3 regions of the Halomonas qinghailakensis genome follow, and region 2 is predicted to be linked to each of the others. Evidence: predicted binding sites of a transcription regulator. Region 2 holds the regulator's gene; each other region holds the start of a gene.
What was found. Region 2 encodes LexA, which represses DNA repair genes until DNA is damaged. Its sites were predicted from a motif close to TACTGTNTANNTANACAGTA; they were not measured.
Positions count from the first base shown of each region.

Region 1 (10,938 bases), 880 kb from region 2:
GTGGATGCAAGCTTGCGTGGCGCCACCATCCGTAATCACTCAGCGACTCACTTGCTACACAAAGCACTGCGCATGGTGCTGGGTGACCACGTTCAGCAGAAAGGCTCGCTAGTTAATGCTGAGCGTCTGCGCTTCGACTTTAGCCACTTCGAGCCAATGACTGCTGAGCAGTTGGCAGAAGTAGAACGACTGGTAAATGAGCAAATCTTAGCGAATGCTCCGACCAAAACAGAGCAGATGAGCCTAGCAGAAGCGAAAGCTAAAGGGGCGGCTGCGTTGTTTGAGGCAAAATATGCCGATAACGTTCGAGTATTGACCATTGGAGCTGATGACTTCTCTATCGAGCTATGTGGTGGTACCCACGTAAAACGTAGTGGCGATATTGGGTGTTGCCATGTGGTGAGCGAAGTCGGTATCGCTTCCGGCGTGCGTCGTATTGAAGCGATTACCGGTGAGAATGCGCTAACTTATTTCCGTGAGCAGGAGGCCCGTGTTCAACGGTTAGGTGAGCGACTAAAAACCAAACCCGAGCAAGTCGAAGCACGGGTCGAATCACTGGTTGAGCGTAACCGCGCACTGGAAAAAGAGCTTGAGCAACTGAAAGCAAAGCTGGCAAGCGCTGCGGGCAGTGACATGCTTAACCAAGTGCAGGAAATTAATGGTGTTAATTTACTGGTCACCCAGCTTGAGGGTGTTTCCGGTAAAGATTTACGTGGCGTACTTGATCAGTTGAAAAACAAGCTTGGCTCTGGCGTCATCTTGCTTGGAGTTGCGGATGCAGCGGCAGGTAAAGTGAGCCTAATTGCCGGTGTTACCCAAGACTTAGTAGGCCGCGTTAAGGCAGGTGAATTAGTCAATCATGTCGCTTCGCAGGTGGGCGGTAAAGGTGGTGGCCGTCCCGATATGGCTCAAGCGGGGGGCAGTTTACCCGATGCCTTGCCGGCGGCATTAAGCAGTGTGCCGGCTTGGTTGGAAAATACGCTTAGCTAATTAAAAAGGCCGGTGGCACTATCTGTGCTACCGGCCTTTTTGTTAAATAGCAATAACAACACTCACCCTCCATTCCCGAACCTATAGGAAAAAACGGCATATGGCATTATACGTACAGAAGTTCGGCGGCACCTCGGTGGGCTCTGTCGACCGTATCAAGGCCGTGGCGGAAAAGGTTAAAGGCTTTCGCGATCAAGGCCACCAAGTTGTCGTGGTGGTATCAGCGATGAGCGGAGAGACCAACCGCCTGACCGATATGGCAAACGCAATCAATGAAGACCCAGCACCGCGCGAAATGGACATGCTGCTCTCGACCGGTGAGCAGGTGACGATTTCATTGTTGGCAATGGCGCTTCAGCAAATTGGTGTTTCTGCCACTTCCCATACGGGTGCCCAAGTCGGCATTCACACCGATAGCGCTTATACCAAAGCGCGTATTCAGCGCATTGAAACCGATGACCTTAAAGCTGACCTTGATGAAGGTAAAGTGGTAGTAGTCGCTGGGTTCCAAGGCGTTGATGAAGACGGCAATATTACAACGCTTGGGCGTGGTGGCTCAGATACAACAGGTGTTGCGCTTGCTGCAGCGCTAGGTGCTGATGAGTGTCAGATATACACCGACGTGGATGGTGTTTACACCACTGACCCTCGCGTGTGTTCCAAAGCTCAGCGTCTTGAGAGCATTACCGTAGAAGAAATGCTTGAGCTAGCAAGCCTAGGCTCCAAAGTTCTACAGATTCGCGCCGTCGAATTTGCTGGTAAGTACAACGTACCACTTCGCGTGCTGTCGAGCTTTGAAGATGGCCCCGGCACCCTAATTGTTGCAGACGCAGACCAAGACGAGGACTCTATGGAAGAACCGCTAATCTCCGGTATCGCTTTTACTAAAAATGAAGCTAAATTAACCCTGTTGAATACGCCTGATGTGCCGGGTGTGGCGTCGCGTATCCTGGGACCTATCGCCGATGCCAACATCGAAGTCGATATGATTGTTCAAAACGTGGCACCTGCTGGTGATTACACCGACTTCACCTTTACTGTTGCCAAAGGCGATTACAAAGCAACCAAGAAATTGCTTGAAGAAACCGTAATTCCTGATTTGGGTGGCGGCGAGCTACGCGGCGATGACAATATTGCCAAAGTATCGCTTGTAGGGGTTGGTATGCGTTCACATGCCGGTGTTGCCTCTAAAATGTTCCGCGTGCTGGCCGATGAGAACGTCAATATTCGTATGGTTTCTACGTCGGAAATTAAAATTTCCGTCGTTATTGATGAAAAGCATATGGAGCTAGCAGTTAACGCCTTACACAAAGCATTCGGTTTGGATAAGTCTGATATCGAATCTGAATAACAATTAAGCATCAAACCTTCTACGCTGAAGAGTACTTACTGCCGTGTGGTGGTGAGCTTTCTTTCAACGGGAGGTTAAGGTGTCATAGGGGCTTGAGCCATTGGTGGCGGCGACACCATGCCGCATAATAGTGTGGTGTCGCTTTAAGCGGACACATCCCGTTGTATAAAACGTCTGAGAAGGAGATCAGCCATGCTCATCCTAACCCGCCGTGTTGGCGAAACGCTTATGATCGGTGATGAGATCACCGTCACAGTGTTAGGTGTGAAAGGTAATCAAGTCCGTATTGGTGTTAATGCACCAAAAGATGTTTCGGTTCATCGCGAAGAGATCTATCAGCGCATTCAGCGTGAGCGCAATAGCGAAAGCGAATCGGAATAAGTGGCCGTCTGTGTCACGCCCATTACAGGGCGTTTAAGCGGTAGTTGCGGGGCGGTGCGAAAAAAATCGGCATAGGGCTGGACAGCAGTCATTAAAATCGGTAATATTCGCGCCGTGCCGTTGAGGAGAGGTGGCCGAGTGGCTGAAGGCGCTCCCCTGCTAAGGGAGTATAGGGTTTATAGCCCTATCGAGGGTTCGAATCCCTCTCTCTCCGCCAACTGCATATAGCAACATCAATAGATAGCAGTATCAATTTGGATAAGCGCCCGTAGCTCAGCTGGATAGAGTACCTGACTACGAATCAGGGGGTCGGAGGTTCGAATCCTCCCGGGCGCGCCAACTTGCACACCGAAGTTATTGATGTTACTATGTTTTTGCTCACATTGTGTGAAGTTAAAAACTGTTAAGCGCCCGTAGCTCAGCTGGATAGAGTACCTGACTACGAATCAGGGGGTCGGAGGTTCGAATCCTCCCGGGCGCGCCAGATTCGAAAAACCCGCTTTCAATAGAAAGCGGGTTTTCTTGTTTCTAGCCTGACCTTAGTGGCTCGTGCTTGGGTCTTGTGATCGTTTAAAGCGCCCCCGCACACAAGCAGCGGTAGGGCGCTTTTTTTTATGCGCTGGGCGCGCAGTGCAGGATTTATGCGGGCTCGCAGCAGAGAGGTGTGTCGAGAACTAGGCTATTGAGTAGCGTATCAAGTTCCGTAAGACGCTTTAAGCGTTGAAAGTGCTGATTAGCTTCAGTATTGCCTTGGCGCATTTGTGCCAGCCATTGTTTGACTAATGAAACCACCACGCGCTCTGGTAAGTGCTGCCGCTGTAAGTTGGCGTATTGCCTTAGTACGCTGGCGCGCATGGCCCAGGTAGTGTCGGGTAGGCGCTCACCGGTGCGTTGCCAGTGGCGTATCCGAGCAGCAAGCCATGGGTCTGAAAGCGCGCTACGGCCAAGCATGACGTCTTGGCAGCCAGATAATGTACGAGCCTTCCAGTAGTCTTCCAGCGTCCAGATATCGCCATTTGCAACGACAGGAATCGATACATGGCGGCGAACGTTGCCAATCCACTCCCAGTGCGCGGGTGGACGATAGCCTTCGTCACGCGTACGGCCATGCACAACTAGCTGCGCAGCACCGCCAGCTTCTGTCGCTTGGGCACAGGCCACTGCTAAGCGTCGATCAGAAAAGCCAAGGCGAATTTTAGCCGTGACTGGGATGGCGCCGTCTAGTGCTTCGGCCACTGCCTTAACGGCGGCATAGACGCGCTCTGGCCGGCGTAGCAGTGAGGCACCACCATCATGGCGGTTGACCAATTTGGCAGGGCAGCCAAAGTTTAAGTCAACGCTAATGGCTCCCAGCGATAGCGCTTGCTGCGCATTGCTGGCAAGCGCTGCGGGGTCAGACCCTAAAAGCTGTAAATGCACGGGAACGCCGCTAGGTGTTGCGACGCGGTCTGCTGTCAGTTCTGGGCAGTGTTTATAAAACACGCGGGGAGGGAGGCGTGCATCAACCACCCGGACAAATTCAGTCACTGCCCAATCAAAACCTGACTGTTGAGTCAGCAGATCACGCGTTAGGGCGTCGATGACGCCTTCCATAGGCGCTAGGCCTATCTTGCCTTTATGTAGTAAATTAACAACCATGACTTCCACTATGGCGCGATTGCAATCTATCTTGGATGTGGCAGGTTAGTGTATTAGCCTCACTGCGCCAAGCGCCTTTAGAGGCCATTGGTGTGCCGATAAGCATTTGAAACAAGGGGAATGCGGTATGCAAGAGTCAGAATTGCTCCAAGAAGGGCTAGCTCTTATGGGGTTAGGGATGGGGTTTGTTTTTGTTTTTCTTACGGTTTTGGTAATTAGCGTTACGCTGATGTCAAAACTGATTGGCCGTTTTCAGCCTGCTCCTGTTGCGGCACCAAGCGGTAGAGGTAGCGTAAAATCTTCTGCACAGAATGGTCAGAATGATGAAGTGATGGCAGTGATTAGTGCTGCGGTGCATCGTTATCGTTCTTCACGCCGTAAATAAGCCCCAACTTTTGTAGCTATCCTACCGCTTAGCTAACTATTATTTTGTTAAATTTACTACAAATCCATAACGTAAAAACTGTGAGCCACGACCATGAATGAAACCAAACGTCCTCTGGGAATCACTGATGTTGTCCTTCGCGATGCCCACCAATCGCTGTTTGCTACTCGTTTGCGTCTTGATGACATGCTGCCGATTGCCGAAAAACTCGACAACGTTGGCTACTGGTCATTAGAGACCTGGGGTGGAGCAACGTTTGATTCATGCATTCGCTATTTGGGTGAAGACCCTTGGGAACGTATTCGGGCATTAAAAGAAGCTATGCCGAATACCCCTCAAGCAATGTTGTTGCGCGGCCAAAACTTATTGGGCTATCGCCACTATGCTGATGACGTGGTTGATAAATTTGTAGAGCGCGCCAAGACTAACGGGGTTGATGTGTTCCGCGTGTTTGACGCGATGAATGACCCGCGCAATCTTGAGCGTGCTATTAAAGCGGTTCGCCAAGTAGGTGGACATGCACAAGGCACTATCTCCTATACGGTTAGCCCGGTACATACCCTGGATAGCTGGGTAGAGCTCGCTAAAACCATTGCTGCAATGGGCGCAGATTCACTGGCTATCAAGGATATGGCGGGGCTATTAACGCCGTACGTTGCCTATGATCTTGTAACGCGTTTGAAAAAAGAACTGTCGATTCCTGTGCATTTGCACTGTCACGCTACCACTGGCCTATCCACGTCGACCATTTTGAAGGCAGTAGAAGCAGGTATTGATAACGTCGATACGGCTATCTCTTCTATGTCCATGACATATGGCCACAGCCCGACAGAGTCTGTGGTCGCCATGCTTAAAGATACTGATCGCGATACCGGGCTTGACTTGGAATTATTGGAAGACATCGCCAGCTATTTCCGCGAAGTGCGCAAAAAGTACGCAGCATTCGAGGGCTCGCTGCGCGGTATCGACTCTCGCATTCTGATTGCCCAGGTGCCAGGCGGCATGCTTACCAACATGGAAGGCCAGCTTAAGGAGCAGGGCGCTGGCGATAAGCTTGATGATGTATTGAGTGAAATTCCCCGTGTGCGTGAAGACCTTGGATTTATCCCGCTGGTAACGCCAACTTCACAGATTGTCGGTACCCAAGCGGTAATGAATGTGATGATGGGCGAGCGTTACAAGTCGATCTCCAAAGAAGTGCAGGCACTATTAAAAGGTGAGTATGGCTCCGCGCCCGCGCCGTTTAATGCTGAGCTGCAAAAACGTGTGCTTGAAGGCGGCGAGCCGATCACCTGCCGTCCTGCAGATAACTTGTCGCCAGAAATGGATCGACTAGCTGCTGAGCTTAAGGAGAAGGCCAGTGCAGACAGCATTCGTATTGCTAGCGGCGAGCAGGAAATAGACGACGTATTGACGTACGCATTGTTCCCACAAATTGGTCTGAAATTCCTTAAGAATCGTGACAACCCTGATGCTTTCGAGCCTGTTCCTCAGGCAGCTGAATCGAAAAGCGCTAATGTGCCAGCAAAAGCCGAAAGCAAAACGCCAGTAGTGTCGAGTGGGCCGGAAACCTACACCGTTAAGCTTAATGGCAAAGCGTTCGTTGTAGAGGTGTCTGAGGGTGGCGAAATAGGCGATGTCCAAGAGCAAGTCGCTACGCCCTCTAAAGAAGCAGAGCCTGTGGCAAGTGGCGAAAGCATCGATGCACCGCTCGCTGGCAATATCTTCAAAGTCAACGTGCGTCCTGGTGACCAAGTGGCGGAAGGCGATGTGGTGATTATTTTGGAAGCCATGAAAATGGAAACCGAAGTGCGCGCCAGCAGTGCCGGTACCGTATCGAAAGTTAACGTCAGCGAGGGTGACAGTGTCGCCGTCGGTGATTCGCTGATCGAGCTTTAAGGGCATTCGGCAATGGATAAGTTAATCACCTTATGGGAAGGCTCAGGGCTTTATAACCTTGAGTTTGGCCAAGCCGTTATGATTTTCGTGGGGCTTGGTCTGCTCTATTTGGCTATTTATAAGAAGTTTGAACCGCTGCTACTGGTGCCAATTGGGTTTGGTGGCATTCTTGCCAATATTCCTGAGGCTGGCTTGGCAATTTCAGCGCTCGATCAGGCGATTGAGGTGGCTAAGCCAGCAGTGCTGCAACAAATGGCCTCTGTGTTAGGCGCCACTCTTGATCCATTGAGCAGTGTGGAAGCCTGGCGGGAATCGCTGAAAACAATTGCCCACGATGCTGCCGCTCCGGATCAGTTGCGTGCAGCAAAAGATATCGCCATGAATGTTGGTTATGGCGATGGCATGCTTTACAGCTTCTATAACGTAGCCATTGCCTCTGGCATTGCCCCGCTGATTATCTTTATGGGCGTAGGGGCAATGACCGACTTTGGGCCATTATTAGCCAATCCGCGTACGCTCTTTTTGGGGGCGGCTGCTCAGTTTGGTATTTTTGCCACATTGTTTGGTGCGGTGGCACTGTCGTCGATCGGAGTGATGGACTTCTCGCTGAATCAAGCGGCGGCAATTGGCATCATCGGTGGTGCAGATGGCCCAACGTCTATTTACGTGTCGAGTGTGTTAGCCCCTGAGCTGCTTGGCGCTATTGCCGTAGCCGCCTATGCCTACATGGCTCTTGTGCCACTGATTCAGCCGCCAATTATGCGCCTGTTGACCACCCAGAAAGAGCGGCAAATCACCATGACGCAGCTGCGTCCGGTATCTAAGCTGGAAAAGATCGTTTTCCCGCTGATGCTGTTAATCTTGGTCGCACTCTTTTTGCCGGATGCAGCGCCACTGTTAGGGATGTTCTGCTTTGGTAATTTGATGCGCGAATGTGGTGTGGTTGAGCGTTTATCGGATACAGCACAAAACGCACTGATCAACATTGTGACCATTATCCTAGGGCTGTCGGTAGGCTCGAAGCTGATGGCCGAAAGCTTTTTAACGTTTGAAACGTTAGGGATCTTAGGCCTCGGTATTGTTGCATTTGGCATTGGTACCGCCGCAGGCGTGTTGATGGCGAAGCTAATGAACCTAGTTAGCAAAATGCCGATTAACCCGCTGATTGGTGCCGCGGGTGTCTCCGCAGTTCCGATGGCTGCGCGAGTGGCTAATAAGGTTGGGTTGGAGTCTAACCCACACAACTTCCTGCTAATGCACGCCATGGGGCCTAATGTGGCAGGTGTTATCGGTTCTGCTGTCGCGGCGGGTGTGATGATTAAATATTTAGGCTAAGACCCGCTAACAGGCATTACGCAGCTATTGTTACGTGATGGTTAGTGACTAAAACGCGGCTTACCGAGCAATTGCTCGCGTAAGCCGCGTTTTTTTGTCGGGTATATCAAGGGCTTTATTAAAGCGTTACTTTTTGAATATCGAGAGCAGTTTTAAGTCGGTTTTCAAGCGTTGCGAGATTGAGGATCTCATCCCTTGGCCAGCCAATCGTGAGGCATACACCAACGCTATCGTACTCTGCTTGTTGAACGGGAACTTTTTGCTCGTCACACCAGGCGCGCGCTACTGCCTCGTGAGCAAAACTAATGCGGAGCTGATAATTATCTCGTTCGACAACTTCGCGTGTGGGTAACGTTTCAATCCCTGCGTTAACCGACTGTGCGTAAGCCCTTGCAAGCCCGCCAGTCCCTAATTTAGTGCCGCCAAAATAGCGGATAACGACGCAGCCTATTTCGCCTATATGGCTACCCTGTAAGGCTTGAAACATGGGCCTGCCCGCAGTACCACCAGGCTCGCCATCATCAGAGAAACCTATATGCGTTTGTTCGCCAGGAGGGCCGGCAATAAAGGCAGTACAGTGATGACTTGCATTGGGATGAGCAGTTCTTGCCTCCTGCAGCAATGCATGAAAATCAGCCGTATTGGGTGCATGACATAGCCAAGTGAGAAAGCGACTTTTTTCAACTTCAATCTCGGCGGTATGCCATGTTCCGGCTGCTAAATCTGGGATCCGATAACGCAAACGTTACTCCTATGGAGATAGCGGCGAAGAATCAGTGGTGCTGAGATTGGTTGGTGTGACGTTCCACGCCCATCACCATCCCTAGCGCTTGAATGTCACCGTTACGTAGAAAGACATCAGGAATAGTCGTATCTGCAGGCCATAAATGAACGCCAAGGCGACTAATAGAAAGTTGTTTTAAGACAATTTCTTGTTGATTAATTATCGCGATGGCGGTTTCTTGGTGGCTTCCTTGCTGATGACAACGAATAATAACGATATCACCATCAAAAAGATTATAGCTATGCATTCTGTTGCCCTGCACGCGAAGTGCATACGTATTGCGTCGTGTAGTGCGGGGAGTGGGAAAAGGTTGGCTAGGCGCGTTTGCCGTTTTTTGAAACAGCGATGGTTGAGTTGTGTTCGAGGGTGTTGGCATTGACATCGTCATGCTGTTCTCTCCAATGCAGCGCCCGCTCCCTAAGCGTATAACTGAGCAGATGGCTGTTTGTTTGAATGGTGTTTTTCCATACAGTGGTTAGAGTATACGCCTGTTTTTGCATACAGTGCTAGTGGTCTGCATTATCTACTGTTTTTAAGTAAGCGCTATTGGTGATGCGCTGCGACCCCAGGCCGCAGAGACTGACTGGCGAGAAGTGGTCTTTCCGTGTAGAGTTCGACCCAAAATTACTGTGCTTGGAGATATCCTTGAGCCTCTGCCTGCAAGCCCGACAGCTAGCCTGTGAGCGTGATGATCGCTGGCTTTTTGAGGGGCTAGATCTTGATATTAAAAGTGGTGAAATTGTTCGTATCGAAGGCCCGAATGGGAGCGGTAAAACCACATTATTGAAAATTCTTTCAGGCCAGTTAAGCGACTACCATGGCGAGATTTATTGGAATGGCGCTTCAATGCGCGAGGTGCGTGAACATTTTCTCGCCAATCTACTCTATTTAGGACACGCACCGGGCGTAAAAGCGGGCCTTTCTCCGCTAGAAAACTTGGCCTGGTACCAGGCGCTTAGTGGCGATAATGGCAGTGAGACTCAGCGCGAAAAAGCATTAGCTGACGTTGGGTTAGCTGGTTTTGAAGATGTGCCAGCCGGACAGTTATCTGCCGGGCAACAACGGCGTGTCGCGTTGGCAAGATTAACGCTAACGAAGCGTGCGCTCTGGGTGCTAGATGAACCTTTTACAGCAATTGATCGCCATGGAGTGGCAGCTCTTGAAGCTCAGCTGGTTGCCCACGCCCAGGCGGGAGGCTGTGTATTAGTGACGACGCATCATGAGTTAACCGCATCATCCGTGCTTAGACGCATTCAACTGGGATAAAAAAGGAGACAGTGTTGTCCAGCTTACACGCTACGACAGGCATCCCAGATATGACGATGCATGCACCAGCCGGCGGTCTAATGGTGGCTATTAGAGCTACCTTTAAGCGTGACTTAACACTTTTACTTCGCCGCCGTGGTGAAGTGCTTAATCCGTTGGTGTTCTTTGCGTTAGTGATTACGCTGTTTCCGATCGGTATTTCACCTGATCCTCAGCTATTGGCAGAAATAGCACCTGGATTGCTGTGGGTGGCGGCGCTGCTGGCAGCCCTGCTGTCTCTGGATAGTCTGTTCAGAAGCGATTACGACGACGGCAGTTTAGAGCAGCTACTGTTAGCCCCTCAGCCACTAGCGGCCCTTAGTCTTGCAAAAGTTGCCGTTCATTGGTTGCTGACCGGTTTGCCTCTCGCACTGATGGCACCAGTTTTAGGCATTATGTTGGCCCTTCCTGCGGGTAGCTACGTGGTTTTGGCGCTATCGCTTGCATTGGGTACCGCAAGCCTCAGCTTGATTGGTGCGATTGGCGCGGCACTGACGGTGGGATTGGCTAGGGGCGGCGTGCTGCTATCACTGCTGGTACTGCCGCTTTATATTCCGGTGCTTATTTTTGGCGCAGGTGCTGTACAGGCCGCTATTGTAGGTGATGGTCTAGCGGCCCATCTTGCTATTTTAGGCGCACTTTTAGCGATTTCGTTAATGCTAGCACCTTGGGCTATTGCCGCCTCGCTACGCATCAGTATCAACGGTTAAAGGACGAAAACACCATGTGGGCCTTTATTAATAAACTGAGATCACCCAAGTGGTTCTACTCGATTAGCGCCAAGCTTCAGCCCTGGTTCTGGGCAGCAGCGTTGCTCCTGTTGGTGGTGGGAACCGTTTGGGGGTTAGTATTCGCTCCCGCAGATTACCA
Region 1 is NZ_CP096973.1:869,526-880,463, reverse strand. Features, by position in the region: gene alaS (alanine--tRNA ligase) at 1-990, shown strand, start outside; gene M0220_RS04120 (aspartate kinase) at 1,091-2,341, shown strand; gene csrA (carbon storage regulator CsrA) at 2,534-2,722, shown strand; tRNA gene M0220_RS04110 (tRNA-Ser) at 2,847-2,939, shown strand; tRNA gene M0220_RS04105 (tRNA-Arg) at 2,985-3,061, shown strand; tRNA gene M0220_RS04100 (tRNA-Arg) at 3,130-3,206, shown strand; gene M0220_RS04095 (tRNA dihydrouridine synthase) at 3,362-4,360, opposite strand; gene M0220_RS04090 (OadG family protein) at 4,488-4,745, shown strand; gene oadA (sodium-extruding oxaloacetate decarboxylase subunit alpha) at 4,839-6,644, shown strand; gene M0220_RS04080 (sodium ion-translocating decarboxylase subunit beta) at 6,657-7,979, shown strand; gene M0220_RS04075 (IMPACT family protein) at 8,098-8,721, opposite strand; gene M0220_RS04070 (S24 family peptidase) at 8,753-9,010, opposite strand; gene ccmA (cytochrome c biogenesis heme-transporting ATPase CcmA) at 9,409-10,029, shown strand; gene ccmB (heme exporter protein CcmB) at 10,080-10,778, shown strand; gene M0220_RS04055 (heme ABC transporter permease) at 10,793-10,938, shown strand, end outside.
Region 1: M0220_RS04070 (S24 family peptidase) is a predicted target of LexA. The motif match lies at 9,250-9,269, and genes of this name have one in related genera.

Region 2 (10,938 bases):
GTGCACGAAATTGAGCAGCGTCAATGGGCATGCCGATTAACGGGTTAGGATCTAATTTCCAGTCTCCTGTGTGCAGTACGCGATAGTCACCTGCCTGCATTAGAATTGAGCAGCTTTCAGGAATTGAGTGGGTGACCGAAAGGTAACGCAGTGTAAAAGGGCCAAGTTCCATGGCATCGCCCGGCTCCACAACCTGAATGGCAGCGCTGCTAAGCTGGTGCTCTGCGAACTTGTGACGCAGCAAGCCCGCTGCTAGCGGTGTTGCAAAAATAGGGCAGTTCCACTTAGGCCAAAGCCATGCCACAGCGCCAATATGATCTTCATGGCCGTGAGTAATGTAGAGTGCCTTAGGGGTAATGCTTAACGCTGCTAGTGTCTCTGTATTGGGCACCTGCAATGGGGAGTTAGGTAGATCTTGACGAATCATCATGCCGCAGTCGACGGCGATCCACGTATCGTCGTATCCATACAGCGTAAGATTCATTCCAATTTCACCACACCCACCTAGCGGCAGTAAGTGCAGCGGTGGGCGGCGGCGGGGACGAAGTTGAACGCGCGGTGGATGCATCAGTAATGAAAAGCCTAAAAAGTAAGACCTTAACTATACGGGAAGGCAGGGGCGGGTAACAATCATCACGGCACTCAGCTGCGGTGCTTCCTTGCTATGCATCAGGTACACTATTTCACTTATATACAGTTTTCCTACTGATGGTAGGGGCTTGTCGAACGTGCCGTTCAAATATGTCAAGAGTGTTTATTTATGTCTCATTATTACCGTTTGGTGGTCTCTTGCCCTGATCAAGTGGGCATTGTGGCGCGTGTCTCAAGCTTTATTGCTCAGCAAGGTGGTTCTATTACTGAGGCAAGCCAGCACTCTGATCTTGAGACTGGTCGCTTTTTTATGCGTTATGAAATTCTGGCAGATTCGCTAGGTATGTCAGCAGAGGCACTGCGTAGTGCGTTTGAGCCAGTGGCAGAGGCCTTTCACATGCAGTGGTCGCTGGTTGATACTCAAAAACGCAGGCGTGTGGTGTTAATGGTGTCGCGTGAGTCTCACTGCCTAGTTGATTTACTGTACCGTTGGCAGGCTGGTGAACTTGACTGTGATATCGTTGGGGTAATTTCAAACCACGAGGATATGCGATCGCTTACTGAATGGTATGGCATTCCATACCATTATGTGCCCGTTGATCCTGATAACAAGCAGGCTGCTTTCGAGCAAGTTCAAGCGCAGATTGATAGTGCCCGGGCTGACTGTGTGGTGCTGGCGCGTTATATGCAGATTTTGCCGCCTTCTCTCTGCTCACGATACGCAGGTCGAGTGATTAATATTCACCACAGTTTTTTACCCTCTTTTGCCGGTGCTAAGCCCTATCATCAAGCTTATCAGCGAGGAGTTAAGCTGATTGGGGCCACCTGTCACTATGTTACCGAAGAGTTGGATGCTGGGCCGATTATTGAGCAGGATATTCATCGGGTAAGTCACTGTCATACGCCAACAGATCTAGTGCGTTTTGGGCGCGATGTTGAAAAAGCCGTGTTGGCTCGCGGTTTGCGGTGGCACTTAGAAGATCGAGTGCTCATCCATGGTAATAAAACGGTGGTTTTTAGTTAATTACGAATAGGGACTGCCATGTCGTTTGCGCAGAGTGTTTTAGCCCCCTGGGCGTTGATATTGACTTGGTTGCTATCGCTTAGCATGCTTGTATGGATGCTGTGGCTTCGACCATGGCAGGCTCTGTTTGACGATGTGGCACTTCAGCACCGCTGGCTAGCAGCAACGGTAACGGTGGTGTTGATGTGGCAGCTGCGTGCTCAAGCGGTCGACTGGCTAACGTTACACTTAGTATTTACCGTCTTAATGACGCTGGTCTTCAAAATGCCGCTTGCGCTAATTAGCAATATACTGATTAACGTTGCGATGTGCGCTATTGGCCGCAACGAGTGGGCATTACTTGGGGCCAACGTGTTGGTAACCGGTATTGTCCCTGCAGTTATTACCGGGCTGGTATGGCGTTTAGTTGATCGACGGTTGCCGGATAACCTAATGGTGTTTCTATTTGCATGTGGCTTCTTTGGCGCTGCGCTAGCGACATTGGGTGGCGGTTTATCAGCGGTATTGTTAATAGTCGTTGCAGGTACTGATCCCGAGGCGATTTATTTAGCTCAAGAGTATGCGCGCTTTCTACCACTACTCATGCCCTCGGAAGCCTTCATTACTGGCATGCTGTTGAGCATTTTGCTGGTGTACCACCCGGGTTGGGTAGCGACCTTTAATGACCACCGCTATATAGATTCTCAATGATACTCCAGTAATGCTGAGGCATCCTCTATCGATTGCCTCAGCATTATTTACACTTTCTTATCCAAGCGCTTGGCCGTTGCCGCCACGGATGACACCGACACCGACCCCTTCAATATCTAGCTGCTGCGTACGCAGATCAATTTCAATTGGTGCGAAATCACTATTTTCTGCCATCAACGTCACTGTATGCCCTTGACGTTTAAAACGCTTAACGGTCACTTCATCTTCCAGCCTTGCTACCACAATCTGGCCATCACGAACGCGATCAGTCCGATGCACAGCAAGCAGATCACCTTCTAATATGCCGATATCTTTCATGGATAAACCACGCACCCTAAGTAGGTAGTCTGCTTTAGGGGTGAAATATTCAGCCGGTAGCGGACAATAACGATCAATATGTTCAGCCGCTAAAATTGGGCTTCCTGCGGCAACTTCTCCAATAACGGGCAGGCCGTTATGTGGTAGTGGCTCTGCCTGCGCAGGGAGTGTTGTGGCAGGAACATCGCTTATCTCTTGGGGTTCTTGATTAGGTAAGCGTATCCCTCGCGAGGTATTGCGAATAATGCGAATGGCACCTTTGCGCTCAAGTGCTCTCAGATGCTCTTCGGCCGCGTTAGGTGAGCGGAATCCCAGTGCTTTTGCAATTTCCGCTCGGGTAGGTGGATAGCCAAATTCACCCATTGTTTTAACAATAAAATCAAAAACATGTTGCTGGCGCGCGGTAAGTGGGCGTGACATAACAACCTCCAAAAATTGGACAAGACAGTAACTACCTGTCGGCTTAAACAGTATGTGGTTAAGTATACAGTATGTTGCTCTGTCCAGTACATGGTAGAGCGCCCTACAGTGGCGCTATCGGTGGCCTCTTATTGGTAAGGAGATCTATACGAATGAGCGTGGTGTTATCTCAGTAGCGTATCAATTGTAGTGTTCGGCAGGCGTTTGAATATGCGCTTAAAGCGTCTGTTAGCGTTGAACAAAAAGCCAACGATAAGTGATTGAGCCAACTTACGTTATGGCATAGTATTTAACGATGTTTTAAACACTCGTTTTCTGGAGGGCGCTATGGCGCAATCTGATACGGTAACGCGTATCCTTGATACTGCAGAGGTACTATTTGCTGAGCGCGGGTTTGCTGAAACGTCGCTGCGCAATATTACCAGCAAAGCGCGGGTCAATTTGGCTGCTGTTAACTACCACTTTGGCTCTAAGAAAGCACTTATCCAAGCGGTGTTTGCACGTTATTTAGATCCGTTTTCTGAGCGCTTTCATACTGCGCTTGATGAGCTTGAAGCGCACTATCACGGTGATGTAATACCCCTTGAAGTATTGTTGGAAACAATGGCGAGCACGGTGCTGACGGTACCTGCTGAGCGTAATAGTCTGAAGGTCTTTATGCGTCTCTTAGGGTTGGCGTATAGTCAGGCACAGGGTCATTTGCGACGTTACATTCAGCAGCAGTATGGCGATGTCTTTACCCGTTTTACAGAACTTGTGCGTCAAGCAACGCCTGATTTGCCTGATGCTGAACGTTTCTGGCGGCTGCATTTTATGCTTGGTACCGTGATCTTTACGCTGTCTGGGCTAGATGCACTGCGAGACATTGCTGCCAAGGATTATAATGAGCAAGTAACGGTAAGGGATTTAGTGAGACGCTTACGCCCAGTGGTGGTTGCCGCTATGAATGCGCCGCTGCCACCTGCCGCTGACGAAGGACATTATGCGAACACCCACGCTAGCTGAACTGCCGCCATTGGATGAAGGGTGGATAGAAATCAATATCCAGCAGCAGCAATTGTGCTATTGGATAGGGCGCACGCCGCAATATACGTGCGCTGTATCAACGGGTGAAAAAGGCGTCGGGCAGCAGGAGGGAAGTGGTCAAACGCCTCGTGGGTGGCACTATATCCGTGCGTCAGTTGGTGACGATCTACCTGACAATGCGGTTTTTCGTGGGCGTCGATGGACGGGAGAGGTATTTTCGGCAGCACTCGCGGAGAAATTTCCTCATCGTGATTGGATATTAACGCGTATTTTGTGGCTTTGTGGTTTAGAACGGGGGCTTAACCGAGGCGGTAGTGTTGACTCTCAGCGTCGCTATATCTATTTGCATGGCACGCCACCCGACCAACCAATGGGTATCGCTGCGTCACATGGCTGCATCCGGCTGCGTAATAGTGATCTGCTTTTTCTATTTAAGCACGCCCGACCTGGTACACCTGTCTGGCTTCATGATGGTCAAGCCTAGTCGATTCATTACTGATTTTTTGACACACGATGCTGATCAACTAAAATCAGTCACCCTTTTGTTGGATCCATCACAATGACTCACTCTTTAGGCCCGGTCATGCTCGACCTAGAAGGGCCACGATTAACGCAAGCTGAAAAACATCTTTTGATGGACCCTGCAGTGGGTGGTGTCATTCTATTTGCTAGAAATGTCGAAAATGCTTACCAGGTCCGAAAGCTTTGCAGTGATATTCGTCGCGTCCGCAGCGAGCTTTTGCTTGGCATTGATCAAGAAGGTGGCCGGGTTCAACGTATCAAAGAAGGTGTTACTCATCTTCCTGCTATGTCGCGTATTGGTGAACAATTTGTTGATGATCCAACGACAGGACTCACGTTAGCTAAAGATACTGGCTGGCTACTGGGTATGGAAATGGCTGCTTGTGGTCTTGATATTAGTTTTGCGCCTGTCTTAGATGTTGAAAGTGGCATATCCACTGTTATTGGGAATCGCAGCTTCAGCACTGACCCTGCCCATGTCGCGCTTTTGGGGCAGAGTTTTATTAATGGCTTGCATGAAGCAGGTATGGCTGCGGTAGGGAAACACTTTCCTGGTCACGGTGGTGTTGCCGCTGACTCTCATGTAGCGCTACCGGTAGATGATCGCCCCCTGTCAGTGATTAAACAGCATGACCTTGTCCCGTTTAGTCAGCTGGCGGCACAGCTTGATGGCGTCATGCCTGCCCATGTTATTTACAGCGCATTTGATTCCCGTCCGGCTGGTTTTTCGCCTAATTGGCTGGGTATGTTAAGAGAGTCCCTAGGATTTAAGGGCTGTATTTTTTCCGATGATTTAAGCATGGCAGGTGCCCATGAGGCTGGTGATCCAAAGGCGCGCGCTAGCGCTGCGCTAGCCGCAGGCTGCGATATGTTGCTGGTCTGTAATGATCGCTCAGCTGCGTTAGAAATTGTTGAATCATGTCAAGGAATGCAAAGTAAACGACCCACCAAGCTACGCTATGGACGGGCCCGACCAGATTTAGATGCATTAACTGCATTAGGTCGTTGGCGCCGCACCCACGCTAAATTAGAGGCGTTGGCTACTTAGTTACCTACCCTTTCTAACATCATTTAATTGTTAATCTCTTCCTGGAGTAACCCAATGTCTAAATTGGATAAAGAGGCGCTTGAGTCGCTTGACTCAATGCGTGAGCTGATGGATAACGCTGACTGCTTAATTTCCCAAGAGCAGGTAGAGCGTGCGCTGGATCGAATGGCTGAAGCGATTAGCAAAGATCTAGGGGATAAACTGCCGGTTTTTTACTGCGTTATGAATGGTGGTTTAATTACCACAGGACATCTGTTAACACGACTTGGTTTTCCGCTGGAAGTAGACTATTTACATGCAACGCGGTACCGCAACGAATTGCGTGGTGGCGAGCTTTTCTGGCGCGTTTCACCAGAAATCCCCATGGCAGGGCGTCACGTCGTCATCGTCGATGACATTCTTGATGAAGGGTCAACATTGGCGGCCATACTCGCCTATTGCGAGGAAGCCCAAGCGGCAAGCGTTACCACGGCTGTACTAGTAGACAAACAGCACGACCGTAAAGCAGTACCTGGCTTAAAAGCCGATTACTGTAGCCTTGAAGTCGCCGATCGTTACGTTTTCGGCTTTGGCATGGACTACAAAGGCTACTGGCGTAACGCCCCTGGGATATTTGCTCCTAAGGGCATGTAGTTAAGTTGAGATCTTAATAAGCCCAGTGCATTACATTGGCACTTTTTTAGGCTTAGCGAGGTGAAAAACGCCTCGTTAAGCCTGTTTCGGCAATCATACGCGTTGAAATCTCTTCTACCGAGAAGCGCGTTGTATCGATAAACGGGATATGCATCGAACGGTAAAGCGATTCTGCTTGACCAACTTCTTGTAAACATTGATCCATTGAGCTGTAACGGCTATTTGGGCGCCGCTCATTGCGAATCGCTGCTAGTCTGCGGGCATCAATTGTCAGGCCAAATAATTTATGGCGATGCGGTGCTAGCACTTTAGGTAGCTTCAAGCTGCCATCTTCATCCAGGTCATCTTCAGTCAATGGGTAGTTAGCTGCTCGTATGCCAAACTGAAGCGCTAAATAAAGAGACGTGGGCGTTTTACCGCAACGAGAGACGCCGACCAAAATAATATCGGCTTTATCGTATTGATGGGTGCGAGCACCGTCATCATTATCTAGTGCAAAGTGTACTGAATGGATGCGATCCATATAGACATCATCGCTACCAATTGAGTGCGTCCTGCCAACACTATAGGAAGAGTGCGTTTCTAATTCTTGTTCGAGCGGCTCTAGAAAGGTAGAGAAAATATCTACCTTAAATCCAGAGGCTTGCCGAATAACATTGCGAATGTCCTGATCTACGATGGTGTCAATAATAATAGGACGGTGACCATCGCGGTTAGCAGTAGACTCGATTATTTCTGCTAATGCCTGTGCCTTTTCTAACGTGTCGATGTAAGGCTTGGTTAACATATTAATTTCAACATCACTAAATTGGGCCAAGAGGCTACGCCCAAGGCTTTCCGCAGTAATGCCAGTGCCATCTGAAATAAAAAAAGCTGTACGCTTCATAACCAAGTCCACCAGTAAATAGAACGCCTATTGTGGGTTGCACCGCGGATTAGCACAATATTTGGTGCTTAATTCTGCGTGCTTTTCGTGCCCACTACATAAAAAGCTATTTATAGCGTTTTGTTGTAAAAAACCTCCACTCCGTTCGCTATTAGACCAATGGCGAATGCTGTATGGCAATGCTAGGGTGGCATTGTCTATAAGAGTCGGCCTACCGGGTCGCGAAGCAGTCTAAAAGCGAGGGGGTTGCGTGGAAGAGTACATTCTATGGTTCGATCAGCTAGGTATGGCAGACGTCGAACGCGTGGGTGGTAAAAACGCTTCGCTTGGCGAAATGATATCGAATTTGTCGGGTGTCGGTGTGACAGTGCCAGGTGGTTTTGCCACGACGGCTCATGCCTATCGTGAATTTCTCTCTCACGAAGGGTTAAATGATCGTATCAATGCCACCCTTGCTCGCCTTGATGTCGATGACGTTAAAGCGTTGGCCGAGGCTGGAAAAACCATCCGCCAATGGGTTATTGATACCCCACTTCCCCCTGCATTTGAAAACGCGCTACGTGATGCCTATGAGCAGCTTCAAGCCAAACATCCTAGCTTGAAAGTTGCCGTACGCAGCTCGGCAACAGCAGAAGACTTGCCCGATGCATCTTTTGCAGGGCAGCAGGAAACGTTCCTAAACATCGAAGGCTTTAACAATATTAAGCAAGCGGTGCACGAAGTGTTCGCCTCGCTGTTTAATGACCGTGCGATCTCCTATCGCGTTCACCGCGGCTATGCCCATGAAAATGTGGCGCTGTCGGCGGGTGTACAGAAAATGGTTCGTTCCGAGACCGGTGCCTCCGGGGTCATGTTTACTTTGGATACAGAGTCGGGTTACCGCGATGCGGTGTTTGTAACCGCTTCGTGGGGGCTTGGCGAAACGGTTGTTCAGGGGGCTGTTAATCCTGACGAGTTTTATGTGCACAAGCCCACGCTTGAAGCGGGCCGCCCTGCGGTACTGCGTCGCACACTGGGCTCTAAGTTGATCAAAATGATCTACGGCCAAGACGCCAGTGCCGGTAAGTCGGTTGAAACTGTTGACGTGCCACTCAAAGATCGTGGTCGGTTCTGTATTAACGATGAACAGATTATGGATCTCGCGCGGCAAGCCATAACCATTGAAAAGCACTATCAGCGCCCGATGGATATTGAGTGGGCGCTAGATGGCGACGATGGTCAGCTTTACATCGTTCAAGCTCGCCCTGAAACCGTTGTTTCTCAACAGGAAGGCGGTAAATTAGAACGCTTTCACCTGCGTGAGAAAGGACGCACACTGATCACTGGACGGGCGATTGGTCAGCGTATTGGGCGTGGTACGGTAAAAACAGTGCTAAGTCCTGAAGAAATGGACAAGGTTCAAGAGGGTGATATTCTGGTGACCGACATGACCGATCCCGATTGGGAACCGATCATGAAGCGTGCGTCAGCGATTGTAACAAACCGCGGTGGACGAACCTGTCATGCCGCCATCATTGCCCGAGAATTAGGCATTCCCGCAGTGGTAGGGTGTGGTGATGCGACCACTCAGCTCAAAGAAGGCATGGATGTCACGGTGTCTTGTGCTGAAGGTGATACTGGGCACGTCTATGAAGGGCTTTTGGCATTTGATTGTAAGGTGTCAAGTGTTGATGCAATGCCTGAGATCCCCTTTAAAATTATGATGAATGTGGGTAATCCGGATCGTGCCTTTGGCTTTGCTGGTTTGCCCCATGCGGGGGTTGGTCTCGCCAGGTTGGAATTCATCATCAACCGTATGATTGGTGTGCATCCTAAAGCGCTGTTGGATTACGACACGCTGCCTGCCGATCTTCAGCAAGTTATCGATTTACGCACCGCCGGTTACGATGATCCAGTCAGCTTCTATGTTGATAAGCTGGTCGAAGGTATTTCAACACTGGCTGCTGCTTTTCACCCTCAGCGAGTGATCGTAAGGCTTTCTGATTTTAAATCAAATGAGTACGAAAACCTTATTGGTGGCAAACTCTACGAACCCGGTGAAGAGAACCCAATGCTTGGTTTCAGGGGGGCTTCTCGTTATATCTCAGATGCCTTTAGACCCTGTTTTGAGCTTGAGTGCCGAGCGCTTAAGCGGGTTCGTGAAGAAATGGGCTTTGATAACGTTGAAATCATGGTGCCCTTTGTTCGCACCACCGATGAAGCGCGCGAGGTAGTCGAGTTGTTGGCTGCTAATGGCTTGCCGCGGGGCGGTGAGTCTCATCCTGATGGCTTAAAAGTTATCATGATGTGTGAGCTGCCAGCTAATGCGCTACTGGCTGATGAGTTCCTTGAGTACTTTGATGGTTTCTCTATTGGCTCTAACGATTTGACCCAGCTAACACTTGGACTTGATCGTGACTCAGGTATCGTTGCGCACCTGTTTGATGAGCGAAATCCAGCAGTGAAAAAGCTGTTAGCCATGGCCATTAAGGCATGCAAAGCACAAGGCAAGTATGTTGGTATTTGTGGCCAAGGCCCTTCTGATCATCCGGATTTGGCCAAGTGGTTAATGGAGCAGGGAATTGATTCTGTCTCTTTAAACCCAGATGCAGTGCTTGAAACTTGGTTTATGCTGGCAGGTGAAACCATTGAATAATACGTTCTAGCAGCATGACGAATCTAATTCGTATCTTCGCCCGGCCATTGTGCCGGGCGAGTGCGTTTTATAGGCTACGCTTTGACTGAGTTATAGAATGTTGGGACCTCGTGAGGTTCATACGCGCTAAATCGCTGTCGTAGGAGAGAAAAGCATGTTGCCTAAACGGATGTTATCGCTAACGGGCTTAATGTTAGTGCCTCTATATAGCTGGGGGTTTAGTTATGAAGTGCCCTCTATTACTCCTGAAGTAGGATCAGGTTTTGAAGAGAAGTCTGGCTGGGAGGTTTCGACATTTGCGGTAGCGGCAGCAAATCCGTTGGCAACCGATGCGGGTTATCAGGTGCTGAAAGCCGGCGGCAATGCCATTGATGCCGCCGTAGCGGTGCAAATGGTACTGACACTTGTTGAACCTCAGTCGAGTGGTATCGGTGGTGGTGCCTTTTTGATGCATTACGATGGGCATGATGTACAGGCTTATGATGGCCGTGAAACCGCACCTGCGGCAGTGACCGGTGAGCTATTTATCGAGAACGGTGAGCCACTTGAATTTGCCGATGCAGTGGCGAGCGGTTTATCTGTTGGTGTGCCTGGCACCGTACGTATGCTTGAAATGGCGCACGCAGAGCATGGCCAGTTGCCTTGGAAAGAGCTGCTAACCCCTGCCATTGCGCTTGCAGAAGAAGGTTTTGGAGTTAGCCAACGCTTGCACACTAGCTTAGCGAATGACACCGCTCTGCGTGATAATGTGCTGGCAAGTGACTTTTACTACACCGGTGACGGGGAGCCGATAGCCGTTGGTGAAACGCTTAAAAATCCTGCATTGGCTGCTATTTTGCGCCGTATTGCCGAAGAGGGTAGCGTCGCGCTTTATGAAGGAGATATTGCAGAAGATCTTGTTGAGCGTGTTCAATCACACCCTGTGCGCCCAGGTACGCTAACGTCAGATGACATGAGTGGTTATGCGGCCCTAGAAAGAGAACCACTGTGCACGCCTTGGCAGCAGTGGGAAGTGTGCGGTTTCCCGCCACCTTCGTCGGGCCACCTGACGGTGATGCAAATTTTAGGCATGCTAGAACAGCAGCCTTTACTGGAAGCGCCGTTAGAGGATGGTGTGAGTAGCAGCGGTTGGCTACACCAGTTTT
Region 2 is NZ_CP096973.1:3,786,880-3,797,817, reverse strand. Features, by position in the region: gene M0220_RS00005 (ribonuclease J) at 1-484, opposite strand, end outside; gene purU (formyltetrahydrofolate deformylase) at 761-1,615, shown strand; gene M0220_RS17305 (energy-coupling factor ABC transporter permease) at 1,634-2,305, shown strand; gene lexA (transcriptional repressor LexA) at 2,363-3,043, opposite strand; gene M0220_RS17295 (TetR/AcrR family transcriptional regulator) at 3,371-4,048, shown strand; gene M0220_RS17290 (L,D-transpeptidase) at 4,026-4,553, shown strand; gene nagZ (beta-N-acetylhexosaminidase) at 4,629-5,639, shown strand; gene M0220_RS17280 (hypoxanthine-guanine phosphoribosyltransferase) at 5,694-6,272, shown strand; gene ppsR (posphoenolpyruvate synthetase regulatory kinase/phosphorylase PpsR) at 6,325-7,158, opposite strand; gene ppsA (phosphoenolpyruvate synthase) at 7,409-9,793, shown strand; gene ggt (gamma-glutamyltransferase) at 9,948-10,938, shown strand, end outside.

Region 3 (10,938 bases), 1.3 Mb from region 2:
CCTTGGAAAACGCCTCTTCAAAGCTACGGGCGGTCGCATTGGGCGGCTGTTTCAAACCTAGCTTGTCGATCATCACCTGGAAGCGCTCGCGATCTTCTGCGCGGTCGATGGCATCCGGTGTGGTACCGATAATCGGCACGCCCGCCGCCTCAAGCTCGCGGGCCAGCTTCAGCGGGGTTTGACCGCCGAACTGCACAATCACACCTACCGGCTTCTCCTTGTCGGCAATTTCCAACACATCTTCCAGCGTCACCGGCTCAAAGTAGAGACGATCAGAGGTGTCGTAGTCGGTAGAAACGGTTTCCGGGTTGCAATTGACCATGATGGTTTCATAGCCATCATCGCGCATGGCGAAAGCGGCATGCACACAGCAGTAATCAAACTCGATGCCTTGACCGATACGGTTCGGACCACCACCCAGGACCATAATTTTCTGGCGATCCGACACATCCGCTTCGCACTCCTCTTCATAGGTGGAGTACATGTAAGCAGTGTCGGAGGCAAATTCCGCCGCACAAGTGTCGACACGTTTATAAACTGGACGAATGCCCGCTGCCTGACGCGTTTTGCGGAACTCCTTTTCAGCTACACCAAGCAGCTTGGCCAAACGCGCATCACCAAAGCCTTTACGCTTTAGTTGGTACAGCTCGCGGGTAGAGAAATCGGCCAGGGCGCGCTTGGCGACGGCATTTTCAGTCAACACCAGGTCTTCCAACTGCACCAGGAACCAAGGGTCGATATTGGTTAGCGCAAATACCTCATCGACACTCATTCCCGAGCGCATAGCGTCAGCGATGTAGAAAATACGCTCAGCACCGGCGGCCTGCAGCTCGCCCTGAATGATCGCCATGTTGTCTGGCGTGAAATCTGTGATGATCGGATCAAGGCCATCGTTACCGGTCTCAAGCCCGCGCAGCGCTTTCTGCAGCGACTCTTGGAAGGTACGACCAATTGCCATCACTTCACCCACTGACTTCATCTGGGTGGTCAGACGGTCGTTTGCCTGGGGGAATTTCTCGAAAGTAAAGCGCGGAATCTTAGTGACGACATAATCGATTGATGGTTCAAACGATGCAGGCGTGCGACCACCGGTAATATCGTTTTGCAGCTCGTCCAAGGTGTAACCCACCGCCAGTTTCGCGGCAATTTTGGCAATCGGGAAACCCGTGGCCTTAGAGGCCAGCGCCGACGAGCGCGATACCCGCGGGTTCATCTCGATAACCACCAGACGGCCGGTTTTCGGATCCATACCAAACTGTACGTTGGAGCCACCGGTTTCCACACCAATCTCGCGCAGTACCGCAAGGCTGGCGTCACGCATGATTTGGTACTCTTTGTCAGTCAGCGTTTGCGCTGGCGCGACGGTAATCGAGTCACCGGTGTGAACGCCCATCGGGTCGAAGTTTTCAATCGCACAGACAATGATGCAGTTGTCATTCTTATCCCGCACCACTTCCATCTCGTACTCTTTCCAACCCAGCAGCGACTCATCAATCAATAGCTCGTGGTTGTTGGAAAGCTCGAAACCGCGAGTACAGATCTCTTCGAACTCTTCTTTGTTATACGCCACACCGCCGCCGGAGCCGCCCATGGTGTAAGAAGGACGAATAATGGTCGGGAAGCCGAGCTCCGCCTGAATTTCCCAGGCCTCGTCCATGGTGTGCGCCACTTTCGCTTTCGGACACTCCAAACCAATACGCTTCATGGCTTGATCGAACAGATCGCGGTCTTCAGCCATGTTAATCGCATCGGCGTTGGCACCGATCATCTCGACGCTGTACTTTTCCAGTACGCCATGCTTTTCCAGGTCAAGCGCACAGTTGAGCGCTGTTTGGCCACCCATGGTGGGTAAAATCGCATCAGGGCGCTCGACCTCAATGATCTTTTCCACCGCTTGCCAGGTAATTGGCTCGATGTAGGTTGCATCGGCCATAGCCGGGTCGGTCATGATGGTGGCTGGGTTGGAGTTAACCAAAATAACTCGGAACCCCTCTTCACGCAGCGCTTTACACGCTTGGGCGCCGGAGTAGTCAAACTCGCAGGCCTGGCCGATGACAATCGGGCCAGCGCCAATGATAAGAATGCTGTTGATATCGGTACGCTTAGGCATAACGGTTCCCGCAAAATAGGTGACGATGAGCGACAAAAAAACGGCGTTACATGGCTGCTATCAAAGGCAGCGTTAGCGGCGCGCCTGCATCATGGCAATAAAGCGATCAAATAGCGGCGCCACATCGCGCGGGCCGGGGCTGGCTTCCGGGTGACCCTGGAAGCTAAACGCCGGGCGGTCAGTGCGCTCAATCCCTTGCAGCGTGCCATCAAACAGCGAACGGTGCGTAGCGCGCACGTTGGCTGGCAGAGTCGCTTCATCGGCGGCAAAGCCGTGGTTTTGGCTGGTAATCATAACCGTGCCGGTGTCTAGGTCTTGCACCGGATGGTTGGCGCCGTGGTGGCCGTGGCCCATCTTCACGGTTTTGGCACCCGAGGCCAGCGCCAGCAACTGGTGACCAAGGCAGATACCAAATACCGGCGTGTTGGTTTCCAATACTTCCTGAATCGCTTTGATAGCGTAGTCACAAGGCTCGGGGTCACCCGGGCCGTTAGCCAGAAAGACACCATCCGGATTCATTGCCAGTACGTCAGCAGCAGGCGTTTGTGCTGGCACAACCGTCAACCGGCAGCCACGCGCGGCCAGCATGCGTAGAATGTTAAATTTCACGCCGTAATCAAACGCCACCACGTGATAAGGGCGCTCGCCTTGCGTCGTATCTGCGTAACCCTCGCCCAGGGTCCACTCGCCTTGTGTCCATTCGTAAGCCTCTTTGCACGAGACTTCTTTGGCCAGATCCATGCCCTTCAACCCAGGAAATGCCTTCGCTGCCGCTAGCGCCCGCTCTACCGCATCATCGCCCTCTGCTTCTGCACCCGCCAGAATCGCGCCGTTTTGCGCGCCTTTATCGCGCAGAATACGCGTTAAGCGGCGGGTATCGATATCCGCAATGCCCAGCACATTTTGGCTTTTCAGATAATCGGAAAGGCTTTGCTCTGAACGGAAGCTGCTGGCTAGCAGAGGTAAATCACGAATCACCAGGCCCGCTGCGGCAATCGATGCCGATTCCACATCTTCAGAATTAATGCCGGTATTGCCGATATGGGGATAGGTCAACGTGACGATTTGGCGGGTATAAGAGGGGTCAGTGAGGATTTCCTGGTAGCCGGTCATGGCTGTATTGAACACCACCTCACCGCTTGTGACGCCCTCCGCGCCAATGGCTATGCCATGAAACACACTGCCATCTTCCAGGGCCAATATCGCGGGTTTGCTCAATGCGGGGTTATTCAAGACAAGTTCTCCCATGCTGGTGGGAGCCTGTGGGCGCAGGCTCGGCGATCCGGTTTGTCGGCGTTTGCGTGCAAACGTCGGGTCGTAAAAAAGCGGGACGAAGCCGATAGTAAAAAATCGGTTTCATCCCGCTTGTTGTTCTCTTCCGTGGCGTTTAGCCATGGCGCAGCATTTAGCTGACTATTTTTTCTAACCGAAGGCCAGTGCAACAAGCGCGGTGCTTTCTCTACATGTACATCTTCAACGCCTATTGGCGTGTGTTCAATGCAGATTTGTTGCTGCTTTTTGCAGCCACTGGGCCAAAATTTTTGGAATGTTACAGGATTTACCGACTTTAGGCTAGCCCTTTATTGTCACGCTAGCACCTGGGGTCGCTCTGACAATACCTTAGCTTAGCTCCAATACATCCTGCATATCGTAACGGCCATGCGCTTTGTCGGCGACCCAACGGGCGGCACGTACCGCGCCTTTGGCAAAGGTCATACGACTAGAGGCTTTATGGGTAATCTCGATACGCTCACCTTCTGTCGCAAACATCACCGTATGCTCACCAACGATGTCGCCAGCACGTACAGTGGCAAAGCCAATCTCTTTGTCGGTGCGCGGGCCACACTGCCCTACCCGTTCAAAAACACCATGCTCTTTTAGCGTGCGGCCAATGCTCTCTGCGACCACTTCACCCATCTTAATCGCGGTGCCGGAAGGCGCATCCACTTTATGACGGTGGTGAGCTTCGATCACTTCAATATCGTAGCCTTCATCACCAAGAGCTTTAGCCGCTGTTTCGAGCAGCTTAAGGGTTAGATTAACGCCTACGCTCATGTTGGGTGCAAATACCATGGCAACTTTATCACGGTAGCTATCCAGCTCGGCTAGCTCGTCATCGCTCATCCCGGTAGTGCCAATCACAATGCGCTTGCCGTGTTCAGCGCAGAACGCCAAATTTGCCAAGGTGACCTGCGGCGCAGTGAAATCGATCAGCACGTCGAAGTCATCTACGATTGCGGCGAGAGAATCTACCGCCACTACGCCGCGTTTGCCAACGCCCGCCAGCTCACCGATGTCCGCACCTGCCAAGGAACTACCTGGCTCAACGATGCCACCTGCTAGCGAGGTATCCGCCTGCTGTTCTACCGCATTTACTAAGGTACGGCCCATACGGCCTGCTACGCCTACAATGGCAATTCGGGTCATGGAAACTCCTGCGCGTGCGTCGTTCAGCACCCAGCTTGATATAAGAAAGCCACGGGTTAAAAGGGGTCAAGATTATAACAGACCCCTCTTAATGATGCGGCGCTTAAGGGAACGCACCGCTACTTTGAACGAATTAGTTCTCCCAAACGATTTCCAGCGGTTCATCATTGGCCATACGAACAAGATGACTCTCCACCACGCCCTCTAACTGGTCTAAGTGGTTCTCTTCCAGCGTCTCAAGAGAAACAATCAGGCGATCCGGCTCGGCATGCATTAAGCAAGTACCATTGGCAAAGGTGATTTTGGCTTCCTGTTCTCCATGCTCAACCTCAAGCTTATGCGCCCAATGTTTGCACAAACGGTTAATCAAGCGCTCGCCAGAAGAGGTGATGATTTCGGCACGGGATAACGGCATCGTATGCTCTCCATAAAGTTTACGAATAAGTTCTCACTAGCGTAATCCTCTCAATAGAAACCGCAAAGCACAGAAAAAGAATTATTTGCGCTACCCTTCCCCAACCAACCGGCAATAAAAACGCCCCAGCACACGAAGGTGATGGGGCGTTGAGCTGCCGTGAAGTGAATTGCCGTTACGGCTTCATATCTTCAAAAAACTTCTTCACGCTGTCGAAGAAGCCGGTCTTCTTCGGCGAATGGCTGTGACTATTGCTACCATCAAAGCTCTCTTGCAGCTGACGAAGCAAATCTTTCTGCTCGTCGTTGAGATTAACCGGCGTTTCCAATACCACCTTGCACAGCAAGTCACCCGCTGCGCCGCCGCGTACCGGCTTCACGCCTTTACCACGTAACCTGAAGAGTTTACCGGTTTGGGTTTCCGGCGGAATCTTCAGCTTCACACGGCCATCTAGCGTAGGTACTTCAAGCTCACCACCTAATGCAGCATCAACAAAGTTGATCGGCACGTCACACTGTAAGTGTTTGCCATCGCGCTGGAAGATGTGGTGCGGCTTAATAGCGACCTGAACGTACAGATCACCAGGCGGGCCACCGTTAATGCCACTCTCACCTTCGCCGTTCAGGCGAATGCGATCACCGGTATCGACACCCGGCGGAATCTTCACCGATAGCGTGCGCGTTTCCCGTACACGGCCTTCGCCGTTACATTTGTGGCATGGCACTTTAATGTGCTGGCCACTACCGTGACAGGTCGGGCAGGTTTGCTGAACCGCAAAAAAGCCTTGCTGCATACGCACTTGGCCATGGCCATGGCACGTGGGGCAAGTTTCTTTGCTAGAACCTGGCTCGGCACCTTCACCATCGCAGCGATCACACTCAATATGACGTGGCACACGGATATCAACAGTTGTGCCAGAAACTGCGTTTTCCAGATCAAGCTCTAGGTTGTAGCGAAGGTCGCTACCACGAGCGGGGGCGTTAGGGCCACGACGACGGCCACCACCGCCACCAAAGATATCGCCAAACACATCGCCAAAGATGTCGCTGAAATCGCCAGCGCCACCACCACCGAACCCGCCACCGCCAAAGCCACCGCCTTGGCCGTCTACACCGGCGTGACCAAACTGGTCATATGCCGCGCGCTTTTCGCCATCGCTTAAGACTTCGTATGCTTCTGACACTTCGCGGAATTTTTCCGCTGACGTGTTATCGTCCGGGTTTCGATCAGGGTGGAATTTTTGCGCCAAGCGGCGGTAGGCCTTTTTGATCTCTTTCTGATCGGCCCCTTTTTCGACACCCAGGACTTCGTAATAATCGCGTTTGGACATGGGTCCTACGCCTCCTGGTTAGCTACGCACTTAATTAGGCGTCTGCTGCGGAAACAGCAACGCGGGAGTTGTCTCCCGCGTCACCGCATTCCTTAGCAGATAGAGGTGATTTACTGCTTCTTCTTGTCGTCGTTGACTTCTTCATACTCAGCGTCAACCACGTCATCCTCTGGCTTAGTGCTAGTATTTTCAGCACTTTCGCCGTCCGCCTGTTGAGCAGCTTCAGCCTGCTCGGCGTACATTTTCTGCGCTAACTTACCAGACACTTCGGTCAGTGCATCCAGTTTCTGCTGGATGTTGTCCTGATCGTCAGTCTTCACTGCTTCTTCCAGCTCGCTAATTGCGCTCTCGATGGCTTGTTTCTCGTCATCAGTCGCTTTATCGCCCGCTTCTTGCACGGTTTTGCGAGTGGCGTGAATCATGCCATCTGCTTGGTTACGCAGCTGCACTAGCGCTTCGAACTTCTTATCTTCGTCCGCGTGTGCTTCCGCATCGCGTACCATTTGCTCGATCTCTTCATCCGTGAGACCGCTGGACGCTTTAATGACAATCGACTGCTCTTTATTAGTCGCCTTGTCTTTGGCTGATACGTTCAGAATGCCGTTGGCATCCAGATCAAAAGCCACTTCAATCTGCGGCACACCACGCGGTGCTGGCGGAATGTCTGCAAGGTCAAAACGACCCAGCGACTTATTCTGCGCAACTTGCTTACGCTCACCCTGCACGACGTGAATCGTTACTGCCGTTTGGTTATCATCCGCCGTAGAGAAGGTTTGTGTCTTCTTCGTGGGGATGGTGGTGTTTTTGTCGATCAACGGTGTCATTACGCCGCCTAGGGTTTCAATACCTAGGGTTAGCGGCGTCACATCTAGCAGCAGTACGTCTTTTACGTCGCCGCCAAGTACACCGCCCTGAATCGCCGCACCAACAGCAACCGCTTCATCAGGGTTAACGTCTTTACGCGCTTCTTTGCCGAAGAAATCAGCGGCTTTCTTCTGCACCATCGGCATGCGCGTCTGGCCACCGACCAGAATCACTTCGTCGATTTCAGATGCAGACAAACCAGCATCTTTCAGCGCCATTTTGCACGGGTCGAGCGAGCGCTGTACCAGATCTTCAACCAATGACTCCAACTTGGCACGTGTCACCTTCACGTTAAGGTGTTTCGGACCAGTATTGTCAGCGGTGATATACGGCAGATTAACATCTGTCTGCTGTGCACTAGAAAGCTCAATTTTGGCTTTCTCGGCCGCTTCTTTCAGACGCTGCATAGCCAAGTTGTCGCCAGACAGGTCCATACCGCTATCCGCTTTGAACTGGTCAACTAAATAGTTGATCAGCGCCAAGTCGAAATCTTCACCGCCCAGGAAGGTGTCGCCGTTGGTGGCCAACACTTCAAACTGGGTTTCGCCGTCAACGTCTGCCACTTCGATAATAGAAATATCGAAAGTACCGCCACCCAGGTCGTATACCGCGATGGTTTTATCACCACGGGATTTGTCCATACCGTAGGCTAATGCGGCAGCAGTCGGCTCGTTAATGATGCGCTTAACATCAAGACCGGCAATACGGCCCGCATCTTTAGTTGCCTGACGCTGGCTGTCGTTAAAGTACGCAGGTACGGTAATAACCGCTTCAGTTACTGCTTCACCGAGATAGTCTTCGGCGGTTTTCTTCATTTTCTTCAGCACTTCCGCGCTTACCTGCGGCGGTGCCATTTTTTTACCTTTTACTTCAACCCAAGCATCACCGTTATCAGCTTCGGTGATTTTGTAAGGCACCATTTTGATGTCTTTTTGTACGACATCATCTTTAAAGCGACGGCCAATCAGGCGCTTAATCGCGTAAAGAGTGTTTTCAGGATTGGTGACGGCCTGACGTTTTGCTGCCTGGCCTACCAGCGTCTCACCATCGTCGGTGTAGGCAATAATGGAAGGCGTAGTGCGGCCACCTTCGGCATTTTCAATTACTTTAGCGCTGTCACCATCGAGCACTGCCACACAAGAGTTGGTGGTGCCCAGATCGATACCAATAATGCGTCCCATAGCAAAAACCTCGAATTCGGTTGTTACAAAACTGATGTTTGAAAGCTGATGTCAAAAAATCTGCTTTTTGAAACTTAAAGCGTCTGCGGGTTTTCCCGCGGGTTGCCCTTTATTTGGGGGCCGCTTGCAGCATTTCAAGGGGCTTTTTTTTGCTTTGTGTCAACCAATGATTAATTGGCTTTTTGGCTGACTACCACCATCGCTGGGCGAACTAGGCGACCGTTAAGCAAATAACCCTTCTGCATCACTTCCATGACGGTATTGGGTTCAAGCTCGGGATTCGGCACCATCGCCATCGCTTCGTGAACCTGCGGGTCAAAGGGCTCACCCTGAGGCTCAACGCTTTCCACGCCAAATTTATTCAATACGCCTAACTGCATTTTAAGGGTCATGGAAACGCCCTCACGATGAACGTCAGAGGCTCCGTCTTCCATGCTCTCTAGGGCTTTTTCCAGACTATCAACAACGGGCAATAGCTCTTTAACAAATTTCTCTAAAGCAAATTTGCGCGCTTTTTCAGCTTCTTGCTCAGCCCGGCGACGCACGTTTTGAGCTTCAGCAGCGGCACGTAGCGCTTGGTCTTTAGCTTCCGCCAAGCTCTGCTCAAGCTCTTCCACCTGAGCGGCTAGCATATCGGCTTCTGGGTTTCCTACGTCGCCCTCTAGCGCCGCGTCTTCCTCGATTAACCCTTCCAGCTCACCTTCAATCAGGCGCTCTTCAGCCGCTTGCTCGGTGACTTCTGCCTCTTGCTCTTGGCGGGCCAGCTCATCTTCTAATGGGGTTTGCGGTTCTTTTGCCATGCCTAGCTCCTGAAAAATATGCAGCGGTGGCATTAACGGCCACCTCGGTTAAGTAACGAGTATTAACCACGTATGAACGCTATATGGGGGCCATAAAAGCCATCTCAAGAGGGGCATTGAAGTGAGTTATAGACTACTGTATAAAACAACAATTATTGGATAAGTATCCAGCTTCTGTGCCGCACGCCTCAGGAGGCCTTATGCTTACGCAGCTAGCAATCCAAGATTACGCTATTGTCGACCGCCTTGAACTCGACCTAACCCGCGGCATGACGGCGATCACCGGGGAAACCGGGGCAGGCAAATCAATTTTACTCGGCGCCCTTGGCCTATGTTTAGGTGAGCGTGCCGACGCCGGCAGCGTGCGCCACGGACGTGAACGCACCGACCTTTCCGCTCGTTTTGATATTCAGCACCTGCCCGCTGCCACCGAGTGGTTGACTGCTCGTGAGCTGCCTGCTGACGAGTGCTTATTGCGCCGCGTAGTGACGGCCAGTGGTCGCTCCAAAGCGTGGATCAATGGCCACCCCGCCACCATCGCTGATCTAAAATCGCTGGGCGAGCAGCTGATCCAAATCCACGGGCAGCATGCCCATCAGGCACTTATGCGTGAAGAAACCCACCTTGCTCTGCTAGATGATTATGCAGGGCTGCGTGAGCAAAGCCAGCTGCTGGCTGAAACGTTCCGCGAATGGCGCAGCGCCCGTCGTCGATTAAAAAAACTCAGCGAAGAAGGCAGCGAAGTTGAAGCAAAACGCCAGTTGTTACGCTACCAAGTAGAAGAGCTCGATCAACTTGGATTGGCAGAAGGTGAGCTACAAACACTCGAAGAAGAACAGCATACCCTTGCCCATGCGGAAGAGACACTACGTGAAACCCAGTTTGCCGCCGACTGCTGCGCGAGCGACGAAGGCGGTGCTCTGTCGCTGTTAAACCAAGCTTATGCCCATTTAAGCGCGCTACCCGGCAGTGATAAAGGCACGCTGGCCAACACCTTGGCGATGCTTAGCGATGCGCGCATTCAAGTAGAAGAAGCTTCCAGCGAACTTAATCGTCTTGCCAGCACTACCGAGCTAGACCCAGAGCGCTTAGCTTGGGTAGAAGAGCGTCTGGGCGACGTTCATCGCATTGCGCGCAAGCACCACGTGGCCCCAGAAGAGATTTGCGCACTGCACACCAGGCTCAGCCAAGAAGTTGCTCAGTTGGAAGCCAGTGACGACGACTTAGAATCACTAAGTAACCACGTCGCCGAGTGCCGCGAGCGCTACCGTAAAGATGCTAAGCAGATGAGCGAAGTGCGTCAAAAAGCCGCTGCGTGCTTAAGCAAAGAAGTGCAGCAGCAGCTGGCTTTCCTGGCCATGGGTAAAGCACGTTTTGAGGTAGCAGTCACTCCGCGTGAAACACCAACGCCAGAAGGCCTCGATCACGTTCAGTTCCTGATCAGCGCTAACCCCGGCCAGCCTGCTAGACCGCTCACTAAAGTTGCTTCGGGCGGTGAGCTATCGCGTATCAGCCTTGCCATACAAGTTGTTGCCGCCTCGCACTCCACCATTCCCAGTCTAGTATTCGATGAAGTAGACGTGGGTATCTCAGGAGCAACGGCCGAAATTGTGGGGCAACTGCTACGCAAGCTCGGCGAAAACGGTCAAGTAATGACAGTCACACACCTGCCTCAGGTAGCCGCACAGGCGCATCAACACCTACATATCGAAAAACGCGCCAATCGGGATAGTACGCTGACCCAGATGGCCCTACTGGACGAGCGTGGACGGGTTAGTGAACTCGCCCGCATGTTGGGTGGCGTAACTCTC
Region 3 is NZ_CP096973.1:1,329,313-1,340,250, forward strand. Features, by position in the region: gene carB (carbamoyl-phosphate synthase large subunit) at 1-2,110, opposite strand, end outside; gene carA (glutamine-hydrolyzing carbamoyl-phosphate synthase small subunit) at 2,183-3,328, opposite strand; gene dapB (4-hydroxy-tetrahydrodipicolinate reductase) at 3,731-4,537, opposite strand; gene M0220_RS06220 (DUF2218 domain-containing protein) at 4,671-4,952, opposite strand; gene dnaJ (molecular chaperone DnaJ) at 5,128-6,282, opposite strand; gene dnaK (molecular chaperone DnaK) at 6,393-8,327, opposite strand; gene grpE (nucleotide exchange factor GrpE) at 8,498-9,127, opposite strand; gene recN (DNA repair protein RecN) at 9,328-10,938, shown strand, end outside.
Region 3: recN (DNA repair protein RecN) is a predicted target of LexA. The motif match lies at 9,262-9,281, and genes of this name have one in related genera.